2 regions of the Alteriqipengyuania triglochinis genome follow, and region 1 is predicted to be linked to the other one. Evidence: riboswitches for the same ligand, from Rfam matches in the RefSeq annotation. Region 1 holds a riboswitch; the other holds the start of a gene.
The links. A riboswitch is a leader RNA that binds a small molecule or an ion and turns the genes downstream of it on or off. The one in region 1 is predicted to bind cobalamin.
Positions count from the first base shown of each region.

Region 2: linked by a shared signal. The riboswitch ahead of ACYQ0L_RS10545 (TonB-dependent receptor plug domain-containing protein) and the one ahead of ACYQ0L_RS12510 (TonB-dependent receptor plug domain-containing protein) in region 1 are both predicted to bind cobalamin.

Region 1 is NZ_BAAHNC010000003.1:490,163-497,208, forward strand. It holds gene ACYQ0L_RS12495 (cobyrinic acid a,c-diamide synthase CobB) at 1-1,027, opposite strand, end outside; gene cobO (cob(I)yrinic acid a,c-diamide adenosyltransferase) at 1,024-1,638, opposite strand; gene ACYQ0L_RS12505 (hypothetical protein) at 1,635-2,240, opposite strand; cobalamin riboswitch at 2,447-2,658, opposite strand; cobalamin riboswitch at 2,730-2,921, shown strand; gene ACYQ0L_RS12510 (TonB-dependent receptor plug domain-containing protein) at 3,094-5,013, shown strand; gene ACYQ0L_RS12515 (DUF1636 domain-containing protein) at 5,010-5,420, shown strand; gene cobT (nicotinate-nucleotide--dimethylbenzimidazole phosphoribosyltransferase) at 5,417-6,433, shown strand; gene ACYQ0L_RS12525 (histidine phosphatase family protein) at 6,430-7,005, shown strand; gene ACYQ0L_RS12530 (adenosylcobinamide-GDP ribazoletransferase) at 7,002-7,046, shown strand, end outside.
Region 2 is NZ_BAAHNC010000003.1:71,405-78,450, forward strand. It holds gene ACYQ0L_RS10530 (putative bifunctional diguanylate cyclase/phosphodiesterase) at 1-1,227, opposite strand, end outside; gene ACYQ0L_RS10535 (hypothetical protein) at 1,351-1,665, opposite strand; gene ACYQ0L_RS10540 (cell wall hydrolase) at 1,810-2,913, opposite strand; cobalamin riboswitch at 3,100-3,309, shown strand; gene ACYQ0L_RS10545 (TonB-dependent receptor plug domain-containing protein) at 3,409-5,352, shown strand; gene ACYQ0L_RS10550 (ABC transporter substrate-binding protein) at 5,349-6,173, shown strand; gene ACYQ0L_RS10555 (FecCD family ABC transporter permease) at 6,170-7,046, shown strand, end outside.

The sequences.
Region 1 (7,046 bases):
CCATGGGGTGGGCCTGCCCGTCGATCGTCTCCAGCTCCTGCGCACAGACCATCATGCCGCCGCATTCGGCCAGAATCGGCTTGTCCTGTTCGTGATGGGCCCGCAGCGCATCCATAAACGCGCGATTGTTCGCCAGCGCTTCGGCATGGAGTTCGGGATAGCCGCCGGGCAGCCATAATGCGTCGCAATCGGGCAGGGGGTCTCCGCCAAGCGGGGAGAAGAAAGCGAGGTCCGCGCCCAGTTCGCGAAGCACGGCCAGATTGTCGGGATAGATGAAGGCGAAGCAGGCATCGCGCGCGATCGCGATGCGTCGTCCATCAAGGTGCGCCTGAAGCGCGGCGTAATCCGCAGCGGGGCTGAAGGTGACCGGCGGCGGCAGCTGGTCCACCTCGTCAGGCAGCCCTCGCGCGCACGTCGCAATCCGTTCGTCCAGCCCCGCGATTTCCTCTGCCATCAGCAGGCCGAGGTGGCGTTCGGGCAAGGCGAAATCCGCACTGCGCTCGATCGCGCCCAGCCACCGGACGGGCGCGCGCACGCTGTCTTCCAGCATGGTGGCATGGCGGGCGCTTCCCACCCGATTGGCAATCGCCCCGTACAGCTCGATATCGCTGCGATAGGTGGCAAGACCGTGCACGATCGCGCCGAAGCTTTGTGCCATGGCCGAACCGTCGATCACCGCCAACACGGGCAGGCCGAAGCGCGCGGCGATGTCGGCGGCGGACGGATCGCCGTCGAACAGGCCCATCACGCCTTCCACCAGGATGACATCCGCCTCGCATGCGGCCTCGTAGAGCAGGCGGCGGCAATCATCCTCGCCCACCATGAACAGGTCGAGCGAATGGACCGGATGCCCGCTCGCCCGCTCGAGAATCATCGGGTCGAGGAAATCCGGCCCGCATTTGAACACGCGAACCCGTAGGCCACGCTCACGATAGCGGCGCGCCAGCGCTGCGGTGACCGTCGTCTTACCCTGGCCCGATGCGGGCGCGGCGACGAGCAGGGCGGGGCAGCTTGCGCTGGCGCTCAAAGATCGATGCCCTTTTGCGCGCGGATCCCGGCGCGAAAGGCGTGCTTCTCATCGCGGATCGAACTGACGGTGTCCGCAGCCTCCAGAAACACGTCATGCGCCGCGCGTCCGGTGATGACGACATGCTGCATCGGCGGGCGCGCCTCGATCGCGGGCATGATCTCTTCGAGCGCGAGATAGCGATAGGTGACCAGATAGGTCAGCTCGTCCAGCACGACGAGGTGGATCGAGGGATCGGCAAGCGCCTCCTTCGCCTTTTCCCAGCCTGCACGGGCGGCGGCGATATCGCGGTCGCGGTTCTGCGTTTCCCACGTGAACCCTTCGCCGCAGCGTTCCCAGCGCATGTTGGGGTCGCGCGCGAAATAGGCGCGCTCGCCCACTTCCTCCTTGCCCTTGATGAACTGGAAGACCGCCGCCTTGTGGCCATAGCCAAGCGTGCGCGCGACCATTCCGAAGGCGGAGGAAGACTTGCCCTTGCCGTTTCCGGTCAGGACCAGCAGCAGGCCCTTGTCCTCCTGCGCGGCTGCAATGCGTTTGTCGACCACCTCTTTGTGCTTCGCCGTGCGGGCACGGTGGCGGCGGTCTATCTCTTCCTTGTCGGCCTCGCTCACCGGTTGCTGTCCGGTACGCGCTGGCCGGTCAGGCTGCGCGCCGCGACATGCGCGACCACTGCGATGCCGGTCCAGCTCAGCGTGGCGATCAGCGTGCCGGGGAAATAGCGTTCGAGGCGCGGCAGCCACCCGGCCAGGCTCGCATCGGGGAAATGCCCGCTGAGCGCGTAGAACCCGCCGCTGGAAAAGGCATTGGAAACGAACGCTGCGCCCGCGACGATGGCGATGAGCGCGGGCAGGTGTGCAGGCTTCACCTCGAGCCGGGCGGCGGCGAAACGCCCCGCCAGCCACATGACGCCATAGGCGGGCAGCAGCATCCAGTAGGCGATGGTGAAGCAGAAGCTCTGCCCGCCCTCGATCCCGATCACCGCAAGATCGATCGCGAAAGCGAGCGCGAACAGTGCGGGGAAGGCGAGGCGCGGGCGAATGTAGAACCCGGCGACGAGGAAGCTGGCGAGGCTGGTTTCGGGCAGGTGCACGAACTCGCTCAGCGAGTGCGGGCGGGTCGCCAGCATGACCACAGCAAGCGCGGCGAAGACGAGAATGTCGAACCGCCGGATCGCGTGATCGGACGGGGCTGGGCTGGATAGTTCTGACATCATTGGACTCCCTCGAAGATACAACGATGCGTTGCCCGGCGCGTCCGGCCGACAGGGCCGGGGCAACGGGACAGGAGACCATGACCAGCAGCCATGGCGCGCACATATGATCGCGAGTGCCGGATGACGGCCCTCTCCCTCCAACGCACACACAGGTGTCGTCCACCAAGGGATCGGACCCTCTTTCGACCGGTACATCCCGCCCGGGCGAAGAACGACGGCAACAGGCCGGTTTCCTGACTGGCCGGTTCGACGCGGAGACCGCCGCCTTCTCGAAAGGGCACGATGCCCGTTCAATGGCGCGATGGCGGTCCGCTCACCGGCTTACAGTTGCGGGAGCAGTGCCGGATTGGGCTGGTTATACCAGCCTGCCGGACTTCCCGATTAAGCCCTTTCGGGCACCCGTTACACCTCCCTGATATGGCCGATCGGCGGCGCAGGCAAGAGCTCGCGGCCGCAAAACGGGCTTGCCACGCACGCTGGCGCACCATATCCGGGTGCCAAGCTTCAGGTTCCCCGAGAGGGGATTGAAAGGGAACGCGGTTCAAGACCGTGGCTGCCCCTGCAACTGTGAGCGGAGAGCCATCGGCCATCATGCCATTGGGGCGCGCAAGCGGCCCGAGAAGGCGGCCCGACCGGCATCGACCCGCGAGCCAGGAGACCTGCCTGACGCCGTCGTTCTTCGTCCGGACAGGGTGTGCCGGCCGAACGGGGTCTTCCTCGAGAAACGACAGCCATAGCCTCGTGCGGCGTGTGCCGGACGGGATGGCTGGTGCGTGCGCCTCGCGGTGCCTGTTCCCGTCATTCCCCCTGACACGATCCAAGCGGAGCGTCGTGTCACTTGTGGGGAATGTTCATGCCCGAAAACTATCGTATTTCTATCTTGGCGCTCGCCGCCGTCCTGCCGCTTTCCACCGCCGCCCAGGCGGAGGAGGCAGAGGATACCATCGTCGTCTCCGCGCTCAGGACGCCGGTCGAGATCGATCGCGTGTCGTCGTCGGTAACCGTGCTCGACCTCGAACGGATCGAGCAGGAGCAGCCGATCGCGGTGTCCGATGTGCTCCTGCGTACGCCCGGCATCAGCCTGACGCGCAATGGCGGCTATGGCACATCCACCTCGCTGCGCGTGCGCGGGGCCGATCCGGGCCAGACCGTCCTGGTCGTCGACGGCATGCGGCTGGCCGATGCTTCCACCACCGATGGCGGCGCGGACTTCGGCAACCTGTTCGCCGACGATATCGAGCGGGTAGAGATCCTGCGCGGGCCGCAGTCGATCCTGTGGGGCAGCAATGCCATCGGCGGCGTGGTGAACGTGCTGACCAACCGCCCCACCGCCCCGCTGGAGGGCCGCGTCTCGATCGAGGGCGGATCGCGCAACACGCTGAATGCGCGCGCGGGCGTCGGCGGCAGCGGCAAGGTGCTCGACTGGCGCATCGCGGGCAGCACCTTCACCACCGACGGGATCTCTGCACGGGCCGGCGGTACCGAGCGCGACGGGTTCGACCGGCAATCGGCAAGCGGCACGCTGACCGCGAAGCTAGCACCCGCATTATCGGCCGATCTGCGCGGCTACTACTCGCATGGCCGCAACGATTTCGACGGCTCTTCGGGCGACACGCGCGCCTATGGCGTGACGCAGACCTGGGCGACCTACGCGGGAATCAATGCGACCGTGCTGGACGGGCGGCTGACCAATCGGCTCGCCTTCATCGAGACCCGCACAGACCGCGACAATTTCGATCCCGCAAGATCGGTCCGCAATCAGACCTTCGACGCGCAGGGGCGTACGCGTCGCTACGAATATCAGGGCGATCTGACCCTGTCAGATATGGTGCAGGTCTCCTTCGGGGCGGAGCGTGAAGAGCAGCGCATGCGTACCGCCTCCCCGCGCGACAATGATGCGCCGGTCGACGTGACAAGCGCTCAGGCCGAAACGAACAGCCTCTATGCGCTGGCGCGCATCACCCCGATCGCCGGGCTGACCCTCGACGGCGGTGTGCGTTACGACGATCACTCCCGCTTCGGCGACAACACCGTGTTCAGCGCGGGCGCGAGCTTCGAGCCAGGGAATCGCGGCACGCGGTTGCGGGCGAACTATTCCGAAGGCTTCAAGGCGCCTTCGCTCTACCAACTGTTCAGCCAGTATGGCTTCGCCGACCTGAAGCCCGAACATGCCAAGGGGTGGGAAGCGGGTGTCGAGCAGGATCTGCTGGATGACCGGCTGACATTCTCGGCCGTCTATTTCGAGCGCGACAGCGATAACCTGATCGATTTCGCCTATTGCCCTGCCGCGTCCCCACTCCCGGCAGAGTGCTTCATTCCCGGCAGCGATATGGAGCGCTTCGGCTATTACGACAATGTCGACCAAAGCCATGCGCGCGGCGTGGAAATCTCCGGCGATGCGCGGTTCGGCGCGATCTTCGCGCGCGGCAATTTCAGCTGGGTAGAAGCGGAGGATCGCACCGAGGGTTCCACCTTCGGCGACCAATTGCCGCGCGTGCCACATTACCTGGCCAATGGTACGATCGGCTATCAGGCAGCGGCGGGCCATTCGCTCAGCGTCGCGCTGCGCTATGCCGGTGAAAGCACCGATCGGGCAGGGGGCGACGTGCTGGACGATTATCTGCTCACCGACCTGCGCGGTGAATGGCAGGTAAGCGGATCGCTGGTGCTCTACGGCCGGGTCGAGAACCTGTTCGATACCGACTATGTCACCGCCAAGGGATACGGCACGCTCGGCCGCAGCGTGCATATCGGCCTGAGGGCGCGGCTGTGACGCTGGCGCCTGCCAGCAGCGGCGCATCGATCGTCGTGTGCAGCACCTGCCGCCTGTCCGCCGATCGTCGCGAAGACGATGACGGGCAGCGCGGCGGCGCGCGCCTGGCGCAGGCACTGCGCGAGGCGCAGGGCGCGAGCGAGCAATACGGCGCTATCGCGATCGAGGAGATGCCGTGCCTGTTCGCGTGCCAGCGGCACTGCACCGTGCACGTGCGGGGGCCGGGCAAGATCGGCTATGTCCTGGGCGACTTTACGCCCGATCGCGACAGCGCCGAGGCGATCCTGGAATACGCTGCCCATCACGCTGAAAGCGAGCATGGCAAGGTCGCCTATGCGAATTGGCCTGCAGGCGTGAAAGGCCACTTCATCGTGCGCGTCCCGCCCGAGGGCATGATCGCGACATGATTGCCTTCGCCGGTCCAGCCGCATTCGCGCACGCGCTCGCCACGCTTCCCAAGCCGGATGCCGATGCGCGCGCCGCCGCGAGCGCGCGGCAGGCGGAGCTGACCAAACCGGCGGGTTCACTGGGCAGGCTGGAGGAGATCGCGGTCTTCATGGCGGGCTGGCAGGGAACGGCCCGACCACAGTTGGGGCGGATCGATGCGGTCGTCTTCGCAGGCAATCACGGATGTGCGGCGCAAGGGGTCAGCGCCTTTCCGCCAGAGGTGACTGCGCAGATGGTCGCGAACTTCGAGCATGGCGGTGCAGCGATCAACGCGCTGACTTACGCCTGCGGGGCCAGCCTTGCGGTCCTCGCGCTCGACCTCGACACGCCGACCGCCGATATTTCGCGGGCACCCGCGATGACCGAGGCGGAATGCCTCGACGCGCTGAACCGCGGTGCTGCCTCCGTTCCCGAGGGATGCGAACTGTTCGTTCCCGGCGAGATGGGCATCGGCAATACCACTCCCGCCGCAGCGCTGTGTGCCGCAGCACTGGGCGGCGACGGTGCGGCATGGGTCGGCAGGGGCACCGGCGTCGATCACGAAGCACTGGGACGCAAGTGCGCGGTCGTGGACGATGCGCTGGAATTGCATGGCGCAGCCTGCACCAGTGCTTTCGAAACGCTTCGCCGGCTCGGCGGGCGCGAGATTGCCGCGATGGCGGGCGCGGTGCTCGCCGCGCGGCACAGGCGCATTCCGGTGATGCTCGATGGTTTCATTGGTTGCGCGGCCATTGCGCCGCTTGCGCGAGAGGCGCCGGCGATCGTCGATCACTGCCTCGCCGCGCACCGTTCCGCCGAGGATGCGCATGGTCGCCTGCTCGATGCGCTCGGGCTCGATCCGCTGCTGGCGCTCGACATGCGGCTCGGCGAAGGATCGGGCGCGGCGGTCGCGGTGCAGATCGTCCGCTCCGCGCTTGCGGCGCATGATCGAATGGCGACCTTCGCAGAGGCGGCGGTGGCAGGGGCGACATGAAGCCGTTCGAGCTCCACTTGCTGCGTCACGGGCCACCGCAGCGCACCGGCCTGATGCTGGGGCATCATGACGAACCGGCTGCCCCCGGCGCGCATCGGGCGCTTGTGGGGCATGCGGAGGGGCTGGGTGCGAAGCTACTTGTCTCGTCCGATCTCAGCCGCGCGAGCGACGCAGCGCGCGAGATTGCCGATGCCTGCGCGCTTTCGCTGCGGATCGATCCGCGCTGGAGAGAGCTGGACTTCGGCGCATGGGACGGCAAGCCATCCGCCGCGCTGGACCCGCAGCAGCTCAAGGGTTTCTGGTCCGATCCCGATGCGCACCCGCCGCCGGGCGGCGAGCGGTGGGGCGAGCTTCTCGGCAGGGTCCGCGATGCCATTGCCGACATTGATCGACCCGCCATAGTGGTCTCGCACGCGGGGGCGATGCGTGCCGCTGTCTCGATCCTTACGGGGCTGGACCACCGCGCCGTCTGGGCGTTCGACCTGCCTTACGGGGCGTTGCTCTCGATCCGTGTCTGGCGCGGCGTGGGGAGCGAACCGCCAAGCGGTCAGATCGTCGGGCTGCGCATATGAAGTCGCTCATCCTGGCAATCCAGTTCATGACCCGCGTGCCT
Region 2 (7,046 bases), 420 kb from region 1:
CTGGAAGAACAGCGACAATTCGTCGCGCTTGATCGCCAGCCGCAGCTCGGCCTCGATCTCGCGCCGGTTCGCCAGATCGCGTGTCATCGAGGGATCGAAGAAACGGTGGCTCCCGCGCGACTCGAGCTTGGCATGATACAGCGCAAGGTCGGCCGCCTGCATCAGCCGGTCGGCATCGGTCCCGTCGTCGGGCATCATCGCGATGCCCATCGAGCCGCTGATCTCGAGCCGTTCGGAATCGAGCCGGATCGGGCGCATGACCTGTTCGAGAATCCGCGTCGCCAGCGCTTCGCACTGTTCGCGGTGATGGACGTTGCAGAAGAACACGAACTCGTCGCCGCCGAAGCGCGCGATCCCCGCGCCTTCGGGCAGGCTGTCGCGCAGACGACGGGCGATCTCGGCAAGCAGCTGGTCGCCCAGCTGGTGGCCCATCAGGTCGTTGACCTCCTTGAACCGGTCGAGGTCGAGCCAGAACAGCGCCAGCGGCTGGTCCGGTTCGGTCTGCATCAGATGGGTCACGAGCAGCTCGTTGAGGCCGGCCCGGTTCTTCAGACCGGTAACGACGTCGCTATGGGCGAGCTGTTCCATCTTGCGCGCCAGCCGCTCGCTCGTCTCGGCAGCGATGATCGACCGGCTCAGCACGCGCTGCATGTTCACCGTCACGCTGGTGGTGGAGGGAATCACGAGCAGGATCGAGACGGCGAGCATCAGCATCGCGATCGATCCGTTCATCACGCAGGCGACGAGCACCGGTGAGAAGCTCAACATCATCTGGCACAGCGCGATCACTTGGCGACCGGCATTGCGTGAGGCGATCGCCATGCCGTAGCACAGTGCGCACGAAACCATCATGACGACGACTTCGACCGGCGCTTCGTAAAGGATCGTCATCGCGCCGAGCAGCCCGAACAGCAGGGCGTAGCTGAAGGCCCCGATTTCGAACACCAGTTCGAGCATGCGCGTCGACGCGGAAGGTGACGCAGCAAGCGCGTAGGACGACACGATACGCGCGATCGCCACCACGGTCAGCAGCGCGACCGAAACGATCACCGGCGTTTCCGGCACGTGGAATGCGGTGACGAATGCGGTCAGGATGCCGATCGCGGCACCGATGGCCAGGCTGAGGGGTTGGGTATAGAGAGTGCTGACGAGCGTGCGCCGGACGCGCTCGCTCATCTCGTCCCCGGTTAACAGGCGCTGCCACGTCTCGGTGGCGTCACGGATCACTCTCGACATCATCGCAACGACCGCACTACGCAATAACCGTCACAAAAGGCTTAACGCGCGCGTTACCACGCTCGTGCGCGCACATCCGGGCCATCGCAACGGGGATGCGGGGCAGATCCTGGGTCAGACAGGGTTTCCCCATGCGGAAGAAAGCGTTTCGGCGAGCCTGCGGTCGAGCGCGCGGCAGATATTCGCCCAGAAAACGAAGTTTTCCTCGTCCCCGGCGTCGAACGCTTTCGTGGCCCGCGCATGCGCGTCATGCGCCGCATTCATGTGATGGCGCGCGAAATGCCCCAGCGCTGCGCGCATCTCCGCTTCGTCCTGCGCCGGGCGTCCGGGCAGCACGTTGTCGTTGGCGGGTTCCGGAATGCGCACGGGGATAGAACCGCCCTGCGACAGGCGATAGCTGGGGCGGTTGGGGGCAAGGCCGCGGGGCATCGGTAAGGATCCTGCGATTGGGAGATGGATCGATCCTTGCATCAATAGAGGCCGGGCATGAATCTTTCGCGCAGAAGCACGGTTACGGCAAATTAACCACGCTCTGCCGGGCTGGCGCGGCCGCCGGGCCGCTGCCGATGCGGCTCAGTTTGGTTGCGCGATCCACCGCCCGCTATTGGCGTATTCGGGGCGGACGCTGCCCGGGCCTTCGGTCGGCACGGGATTGTCCTGCCGCGAAGTCTGCGCCCGGGCGCCCGCGCTGCCGGACGGCGCGGGGGATGCGCCGACGGAGGGCGAAGCCGCCGGGACAGATGTCGCTTCCGCGCCGTCATATTGCCGCGCCACGGCGATTGGATCGGGCGCGGGCTCGCTGACCGCGGCAGCGCGGGCAGGCACGGGCACCGGCTCGCCCCCGCGGTAGACGTCGCTGAACGCATCGGGGCGGCTGGCATTGCCCGGCCAGCGATAGAAGCGGTGCGCGCCGATCGTGCCGATGTGCGCGAGGCTGGGGGCCCAGTACGGATTGACCCAGGTGGTGTGATAATGCGTAGCGAGGCCGACCGGTGCGTAGACCTGCCCCGACAGGGCGCGGCGCGCCACCGACAGCGCCCGGGCCCAGGACGTTGCCGAGGGCTTGCGGTCCAGCGAACCGTCGCAGGTAAAGGTGAACTGACAGCCGGTGCGCCGCTGCGATCCCTGATAGACGACCCCGCATACGGTCCTGGGATAGGCCGGATGCGCCACGCGGTTCAGGACCACCTGTGCGACCGCCCGCTGGCCACCTTCGCTCTCGCTCGCGGCTTCGTAATAGACCGCCTTGGCAAGGCAATCGAGCGCGCGGGCCTTGTCGATCCCCGTGCCGCGGCTGACGAAAGCGTGCGCCGCGGGACCCGCCGCCTCGATCGCGATCGCTGCATCGGGATCGCCGTTCCACGCTCCGATCGGGTTGATACCCTTGCCCCCGTCCACCGCCGCGTTGGCGGTGCCGGCGGCGGCGGGCGGATCGGCCAGAAAGTAGAACGCCGAGCCCGGAAAGCTCGCCCCGGCCTTCTCGAACGCCATCGGTTCCATCAGACTGTCCGCCACGATCTCGCTCGCTTCGGGGGCGATTTCGGGCAGCCGCCATTCCGCCTGCGCCGCCATGGCGGGCAGGGCCAGCGCGCCGCACAGCACCGCCACGCCGCGCCATGCCTTGCGGGCAGCGACGGGGCGGGGGGCGATCTGGGCTGGGCGGCGGGTCTGGCGCAAGCGAATCCTTGACGGAAGGTGGATGGAGCGGGGCAGGGCGCCACTAGGCGTTAAGCTTCGCAAGCGCGCCGTCTGCGTATGCACCGTATTGTAGCGGGACAGCCCGATGCGAAGCATGAACCGGCGTGGTTAACCCTGGATTGCGGTGTGCGACGAATTGTTGCGCCTGCATGACGAAGGGCCTAAGCGCGCGGCAGCATTGCAGGTGTGGGCGTGCCGCGAGGTTCGTCCACCTAAGAGGGAAGAGGGTGCAAACCCCTCGCTGCCCCCGCAACTGTAACCGGGGAGCGGTCCGCGCCCACAGCCACTGTTCCGACCACATGCGCCGGGATGGGAAGGCCAGCGGAACCGCTACGATCCGGGAGCCAGGAGACCTGCCCGCGATGCGTCGTTCGACTTCGGGCGGGGTGCACCGGGGAAGCGGAGGAAAGGCGCTGGCGATCATGGCCCGTGCCTTCCGTCATGAGCGACAGTAATGCTTGTGATGGAGTTTTGATGCGTACGATCTTGCTGCTTTCCGGTTCGGTTCTGGGCCTGGCGTCCCCTGCGTTTGCGCAGGAAGCGGACGGCGAAGCACCGCTGGTTCTGGCTTCCGACGCGGCCGAGATGCCCGAAGAATCGATCACCGTCACGGTGACCGGCAATCCGAGCGAGGTCGAGGATACCGGCCAGCCGGTGACCGTGATCGGGGCGCAGGAAATCGCCGATATCCAGGGGCCGGACTTCGCACGCGTCATCCAGCGCGTGCCCGGCGTCACCTTCAACCGCACCGGCGGCCTGGGCGCGACCACCGGCATCTCGGTGCGGGGCGCTGCGAACGACCAGCTCCTCGTCCTGATCGACGGGGTGCGCGTGGCGGACACCGCGTCGCCCGCCGGCGGCTTCGATTTCGGCACGCTGGGGGCGTCCAACCTCGCCAAGGTAGAGCTGCTGCGCGGCTCCAACTCCGTGGTGTGGGGCGCCGATGCGCTGGCCGGGGTGCTGGTCGCCTCGACCGTGGAGCGGACCGGACTGGCCGGATCGGTCGAAGCCGGATCGCGCGGCACGGTCGCCTCCAGCATCAAGGGCGGCATTGCGGGCGATATCGGCTTCATCGGCGGTTCGGCGAGCTACCTGACCACCGATGGCTTCTCGGCCGCAGCGAACGGCACCGAGGACGACGGCTTCCAGCAGCAGGCCTACAACCTGCGCGGCCGCGCCTATCTTTCGCGCACCGTCGAAGTGTTCGGCAACCTGCGCTATGCCAAGGGCGAGCTGGAGATCGACGGCTTTCCCGCACCCGCCTTCGCGCTGGGCGATACCGAGGAGATGCAGCAGACCGAGCAGCTCTCCGGCGCGGTCGGCGCCCTCTATGATGGCGGGCCGCTCTACCTGCGCGGGGCCTACAGCTTCTCCGACACGTCGCGCGACAACCTGCCGGGGCCCGGCGAGGATGCGACCTTCGAGAGCGAGGGGCGCTCCGACCGGGTCGAACTGCGCGGCGAGTGGCGTCCGATCGGCCCGCTGATCGTCAATTTCGGCGCGGAAAACCTGTGGTCCGATTACGAGAGCACCTCCTACGGCACGCCCAGCTCGGCCGATACCAGCATCTTTGGCGGCTATGTGCAGGCGGGGATCGAGTTCCGCGGCCTGTCGGGCCATGTCGGCGTGCGGCAGGACGAGCATGACGATTTCGGCGGCGCAACCAGCTTCGGCGGCGACCTGACCTACGAAATCGTGCCCAACCTGCGCCTGCGCGCCAGCGTGGGCGAAGGCTTCAAGGCGCCTTCGCTCTACCAGCTGTTTTCGGACTATGGGAACAAGGCGCTCCAGCCCGAAGAGAGCACGAGCTACGATCTCGGACTCGCCTACGGCACGCGGACCGCGCCGTTCTACGCCGGCGTCACCGCCTTCCAGCGTGACAGCGAAAACCTCATCGCCTTCATCAGCTGCCCAACACCGCTCACCGGCATCTGCACCGATCGCCCCTTCGGTACCTACGACAACGTGTCGCAGGCCCGCGCGCGGGGCGTGGAAGTCGAAGCGGGTGTTTCGCCGTTCGCCGGGCTCAGCCTGCGCGCCGCCTATGCCTATGTCGAGGCGGAAGACCGCAGCGAAGGCACGGCCAATTTCGGCAACGAACTGGCCCGCCGCCCGCGCCATGCGGGCACCGTCTCGGTCGACTGGGCGCTCGCGCCCGATACCGCGGGCGTGCCGGTAATCGGCGGCGACGTGCGCATCGTGGGAGATACGTTCGACAATGCGGCGAACACCACCCGCCTCGATGCCTATACCCTCGTCGACCTGCGCGTCTCGGTCCCGCTGGGGCTGATCGCGGGCGAGCGCCCGGTCGAGGTCTTCGGGCGGGTCGAGAACCTGTTCGACGAGGAGTATCAGACCGCCGACGGCTATAACCAGGCGCCCCGCGGGGTCTTCGCAGGGCTGCGCGTCGGCCTATGATCCGCAGCGCAGCCATCGCGATCGCGTGCGTGCTGGCGGGGTGTTCGACCCCGCCAGCCCCGCGCGATGGTGACGCGCTGCGCATCGTCAGCCTCAACCCGTGCACCGACGCGATCCTTGCGGAGATTGCGCCGGACAAGCTGGCGGCGGTGTCGCACTACAGCCATGATCCGTCCGCCACATCGATGCCGCTGGCGCAGGCCCGGCGCTGGCCCGCGACGGGTGGTTCGGTGGAGGAGATTCTCGCCGCCGACGCCACCATGGTCGTCGCCTCTACATATCTTGCGCCTTCCACCCGCCGCGCGCTGGACGAGCTGGGCATTCCGGTGGTGACCTTCGGCATTGCCAGCAGTGTCGATGAAAACCTCGCCCAGGTGCGCGATCTGGCCGATGCCGTGGGCGAGCCGGAGGCGGGCGATGCCCTCGTTGGGCGGATCGATGCCGCGCTGACCGCTGCGGCGCCGCCCTCGGATCGCGAAGGTCCTGCGACCATCCTGTGGCAGCCGGGCGGGATCGTGCCGGGCGATGGGGCGCTGGTGGTCGACCTGATGCACCGCGTCGGCCTGCGTCCGGCGAAGGCGACACGCGGGCTGGGGCAGGGCGACCGCCTGCCGCTGGAGGCCGTACTGCTCGACCCGCCCGATCTGCTGCTGCATGCGGGCCCTCGCGGCGATGAGGAATCGCGCACGCTCCACCATCCGGCCCTGCGCAAGCTGTCCACGCGCCGCGCCGAATTCGCGCCGCAGCTCTACTATTGTGGCGGGCCGAGCCTGATCCGCGCCGCGCAGCGGCTGGCGCACATCCGGGACGGCCGCGGATGAGCCGCGCCAGCCTGATCCTGCTGGGTGCGCTGCTGGTCGCGATTCCGCTGTCGCTCCTCGCCGGCAAGGCATGGATCTTCGGGCTCGACGATGCGCGCGCCACCCTGATCGTAGCGGAACTGCGCCTGCCGCGCGCGCTGCTGGCGGTCACGGTCGGCGCGGGGCTGGGCGCGTCGGGCGCGGCGATGCAGGGCTATCTGCGCAATCCGCTCGCCGATCCCGGACTGTTCGGCATCGCCCCCGGCGCGGCGCTGGGCGCGGTGCTGAGCTTCTCGCTCGGCTACGCGGCGAACGGCTGGCTTCTCCCGCTGCTCGCGCTGGCGGGTGCGGGCGCGGCGATGGCGCTGCTCGCGCTCATGGCCGGACGCGGCGGCGGGATCGCGCTGTTCACGCTCGCCGGGCTGATGATCGCGAGCCTCGCGGGCGCGCTCACCAGCCTCGTCATCAGCCTTGCCCCCAATCCGTGGGCGCTGAGCGAGATCGTCACCTGGCTGATGGGCGCGCTGACCGATCGCAGCTGGAACGATGTTGCGCTCGCCGCGCCGCTGACGCTGGCAGGGATCGTGGTGCTGGTGCGCGCTGCGCCCGCACTCGACGCGCTTACGCTGGGCGAGGATGCAGCGCGTTCGATGGGCGTGAACATGGAGAACCTGCTGTTCCTGCTGGTGATCGGGGTGGCGCTGACGATCGGGAGCGGGGTCGCTGTCGCCGGGATCATAGGCTTCGTTGGGCTGATGGTGCCCCATCTGGTCCGCCCGATGACCGATCGCCGCCCGTCTTCGCTGATCGTGCCGAGCGCGCTGGCGGGCGCGCTGCTGGTGCTGGTCGCCGACGGTGTCCTGCGAATGCTGCCGCTGGTCAGCGAGTTGCGGC